DNA from 2 places in the Streptomyces sp. NBC_01224 genome. Region 1 is predicted to be linked to the other one. Evidence: riboswitches for the same ligand, from Rfam matches in the RefSeq annotation. Region 1 holds a riboswitch; the other holds the start of a gene.
What was found. A riboswitch is a leader RNA that binds a small molecule or an ion and turns the genes downstream of it on or off. The one in region 1 is predicted to bind thiamine pyrophosphate.
Positions count from the first base shown of each region.

Region 2: it holds a riboswitch for thiamine pyrophosphate, as region 1 does, so the genes downstream of both, thiO (glycine oxidase ThiO) here and OG609_RS42020 (purine-cytosine permease family protein) in region 1, are expected to answer to the same signal.

Region 1 covers NZ_CP108529.1:9,228,626-9,230,821, reverse strand. Annotated here, with positions in the region: gene OG609_RS42020 (purine-cytosine permease family protein) at 1-1,271, opposite strand, end outside; TPP riboswitch at 1,263-1,357, opposite strand; gene OG609_RS42015 (hypothetical protein) at 1,667-1,840, shown strand; gene OG609_RS42010 (hypothetical protein) at 2,103-2,196, opposite strand, start outside.
Region 2 covers NZ_CP108529.1:6,667,982-6,670,177, forward strand. Annotated here, with positions in the region: gene thiO (glycine oxidase ThiO) at 1-1,106, opposite strand, end outside; TPP riboswitch at 1,103-1,217, opposite strand; gene OG609_RS30005 (NAD(P)/FAD-dependent oxidoreductase) at 1,356-2,196, shown strand, end outside.

The sequences.
Region 1 (2,196 bases):
GCGGCGGCGAAGGCGACGACGAACGCCAGCAACGGGGGCCATCCGGGTTGTGCCCGGGCGGTCTCGGCGGCGAGGTCGATCGCGGCGCCGCCCCTCGCCCGGGCCCGGGCGAGCCAGTCGACGACGATGATCGCCACGAAACCGGGAATCCAGTAGCCGACGAACAGCAGCACGTTCTGGAAGCGGGCCGTGGTGTCGGCAGCGTGCATCCACAGCACCAGAGGGAAGCCGAGCACGGCGGCGAGGGCGGCCGCCGCCGGGCGCGGAAGGCGCACTCCCACGGTCTGCAGCGCCAAGGAACCGCTGTAGTCGTTCATGGCGTTGCTGCTGAGGGCCGCCAGCGCCACGGCGAGCAGCCCGAACGCGCCCAGCGCCCCGCCGCCCAGCAGCTCGTCCACACCCGCGGCGGTCTGGTCGGTCAGCACCGAGGCACCCCACAGGCCGAGTGTCTGGACGGCCACGAAGGACGCCACAAGGCCGAGCAGCGTGCACCAGAACATGCGTGGGCGCGAGGTGGTGCGCGGCAGGTAGCGGCTGAAGTCGCTGGCGTATGGAGCCCAGGACAGGGTCAGACTCAGCGCGATGGTACTGGTCAGGACGAACGCGCCGACCTGGTCGGCGCCGTGCGCGGTGCCGCTGCCGCTGCCGGCGGGGTGGACACCGTCGAGCAGCCGCCAGGCGATCAGCGCGAATGCGGCCGCGAGCACGAAGGTCATGACGATCTGAAGCCGGTGGATGGCCTCGTAGCCCAGCACGCCGAGGACGCCCTGGGCCACCAGCATGACCAGGACACCGAGCCAGAACGGCCAGCCGCACAGCCGCGCGAGCGCGTCCCCGCCGAACAGCCCGATCAGCGCGTCCCAGGCGACCGAGGACAGCCACTGCAGGATGCCGGGCACCGCCACGCCGCGGCCGAAGGCCAGCCGGGCCAGCGGCAGCTGCCCGGCACCGGTCTGGCTCCCCCAGGTGCCCAGGTAGGCGGTGGGCACCGCGCCGAGGACGGTGCCCAGCACGACGGCGGTGAGCGCGGCTGCGAAGTCCAGGCCGAGGGCGATGCCCACGGTGCCCGTGAACACGCCGGTCATGGTCAGATTGGGAGCGAACCATACGGTGAACAGGCGCCCGGGACCGCCGTAGCGGTTGCTCTCGGGGACCGGCTCTATACCGTGCGCTTCGACACGGAGGTCGCCGGGGGCCGCCGGCATCCGTCCGTCGAAGACGGTCTGCCGGCCGTCGGCGGGCAGACCGCCGGATACATGCGCCAAAGGCATGGAAGACATCCCTCCGCCAGTACGAACTGGTTCAGGTTCGACGGGTGTGATCTCAGCCCTCGGATGGGGCACCCCGTGTCCGGTACGACGGACAGACTAACCCGATCGCTCCGGCCCTCACATCGCCGGGACCAGGTACTCCGAAAGGATCTCCGACAGGAACAAGGGGCTGCTCGGCCCGGATGGTCTTGCCGTCGCGGTCGCAGCGGGCGCCCCAACGGGAGGCGAGCCGGGCCACCGGGAACAGTCCGCGGCCGCCCTCGTCGCTGGTGCGCGCAGCGCAGGTGCGGGGCGCTGAGACTGCCGTCGGAGACCTCGCGGATGCGCAGGGAGAGCGGGCCGCACGCGTGCCGGATGGCGTTTGCCGGCCAGCTGACTGACTGACCATCAGTTCGGTGGTGAGGACGGGTGGTTGCAGACCTTCGGTCGGCAAGCTGACGGGTGGTGAAGATACGCGCGCGGGCGACCTGCGCGGGGTCGACCGGCAGCTCCCGGTGGACGGCCCGTCCTGCTTCCAGAACGCGGGGGCGGGCAAGGAGCGGGGCCGCGTCACCGGTTCGGGGCCCTGACAGCAGGGTGGTCGCCACGGCACCGCAGAGCTGCTCGAGCGATCGTACGGGGCCGGCCATGGTACGGGGCAGCTGGTCGGGCCCGGCGTCCATATCCCGGTCCGGTGCCTGGAGGAGGCCGTCGGTGCACAGCACGGGGACGGAGCCTTCCCCGAGTCGGCGTTCAGCGGTCTCGAAGGGCAGCTCGCCGCGCGGCCTGCCCCAGCGCCTCAGCGTCATCGCAGCACATGACCACCGCGATGCCCTCCCTCCGCGTGCTCGCTCACTTCTGGCTGAGTTCGATGTGCTCGGTCAGGTTGCCGACCTCCCTGCCGAGTTTCTGCACGGGGTCGGCGAAAGCGGCCAGGGCGGACTCG
Region 2 (2,196 bases), 2.6 Mb from region 1:
AGCTCGCCTGTGGTGAGGAGCTCTGCCATGACGTGACCGGTGACGGGAGTCAGCAGCACCCCGTTGCGGTGGTGGCCGGTGGCGAGGTGAAGGCCCGGCAGGGCGGTGGGGCCGAGCAACGGGGCGTTGTCGGGGGAGGTGGGGCGCAGGCCGGCCCGGGTCTCGGTGAGCGGGAGCTCGGTGATGCCGGGCACCAGCTCGTGGGCGTCCCGCAGCAGCTCGTAGACGCCGCCCGCGGTGACGGTGGTGTCCCAGCCCATCTCCTCGCTGGTGGCGCCGACGACCAGTTCGCCGTTCTCGCGCGGTACGAGATAGACGTGGCTTCCCCGGACCACGGCCCGGACCGTCCGGGTGAGGAACGGTGCGTACGTGGCGGGCACGGTCAGCCGCAGCACCTGCCCCTTCACCGGCCGGACCGGCGGCACGACCCCGTCCGGCAGCCCCGGGAGCCGGCCGCTGAGGCTGCCCGCGGCGAGCACGACCTGGTCGGCGGCGAGCTCCGTACCCCCGCAGAGCACGGCTCCGGCGGCCCGGTCGCGTATCACCGCCAGGCGCTCCGCCCATCCGCGGTGGAAGACCACCCCGGCCCGCTCGCAGGCGGTCAGCAGTGCGGCGGCCAGCCGGCGGGGATCGATCTGGTGGTCGCCGTCGACCCGCAGACCGCCGCGGACGCCCGGCGCGAGCATCGGCTCCAGGCGGCGGCATTCGCGGCCGGTGAGCCACTCCGACTCCAGGCCCGAACGCTGCTGCAGGGCGTGCAGTTCCCGCAGATGGGCACGGTCGTCGGAGTCCAGCGCGACGGCCAGGGTGCCGCAGGCGCGGAAGCCGGTCTCCTGTCCGCTCGCCGCCTCCAGCTCGGCCGCGAAGGCCGGATAGCGGGCGGCCGAGGCGACATTGAGGCCCAGCAGCATCTGTTCGCCGTAGTGGAGTTCGGTGACGGCGGCCAGCATGCCGGCCGCCACCCGGGCGGCTCCGCCACCCGGTTCGGGATCGACGACCGCGGTGCGCAGTCCGCGTTGCGCGGCCCGCCAGGCGGTCACCAGACCGATGATCCCGCCCCCGATGACAAGGACGTCGGATCCGTTTCCGTTCCGAGAGGAACGCATGGGTCCCCAACCCTTCCCTTCGCCGGCATGACCCGGATCAGGTTCGTACGGTCGAAGGCCGCCCCAGCCTCCCTCTCAGCCCGGTGCGTCCGGGCTCCCGCGAGTGTTTTACGTTGGCCACCCTAAACCGTTTTTGGGCGGTGAGCAGGAACGGGTCCTGCCCCACCGGCACGCCCCGAACGGTCTTGGGCGCACTGGCCGAAGAGCTCCCCCTTTCCTGACGATCCGTCAGTTGTTTAAGGTGTACAGGTGAGCGAGCAGCAGCAGTCAGAGCGGCCGGACCGGCAGGCAGGGCGCCGCGTCGTCATCGTCGGCGCGGGCATGGCCGGCGTGCAGACGGCGGTGGCCCTGCGGGAACAGGGCTTCACCGGCTCCGTCGCCCTGATCGGCGCCGAACCGCACCAGCCCTACGACCGGCCCCCGCTGTCCAAGGCGGTACTGCTCGGCAAGGCCGAGGACTCCGCCTTCGACGTCGACTTCGGGGCGCTGGACATCGATCTGCAGCTGGGCCGCGAAGTCACCGGTGTGCGGCCGGGCGCGCATGAGCTGGACACCCCGTCAGGACCTGTTGCATACGACGTCCTGGTGATCGCGACCGGCGCCGAACCGGTTGTCCTGCCCGGTGCCGAGGGCGTTCCCGGCGTCCATCTGCTGCGCACCCTCGACGACGCGGCACGGCTGCGGCCCGTACTCGACGGGCAGCACGGCGTCGTGGTCGTCGGCGCGGGCTGGATCGGCGCCGAGTTCGCCACCGCGGCCCGCGCCTCGGGCTGTGAGGTCACCGTCGTCGAGGCCGCCGACCGGCCCCTCGCGGGCGCCATGCCCGCCGAGGTCGCCGCCCCGATGACCGCCTGGTACGCCGAGAGCGGCGCCGAACTCCTCACCGGAGCCCGGGTCGCCCGCATCGAACCCGGCCGGGTGATCCTCGCGGACGGCCGCACGATCCCGGCCGGAGCGGTCGTCGTCGGAATCGGCGCACGGCCCGCCACCGGCTGGCTGGCCGGCTCCGGCATCGCGCTCGGCCCCGACGGATCGGTGACCGCCGACGGGGCGCTGCGCACCTCGCTCCCCGATGTGTACGCGGTCGGTG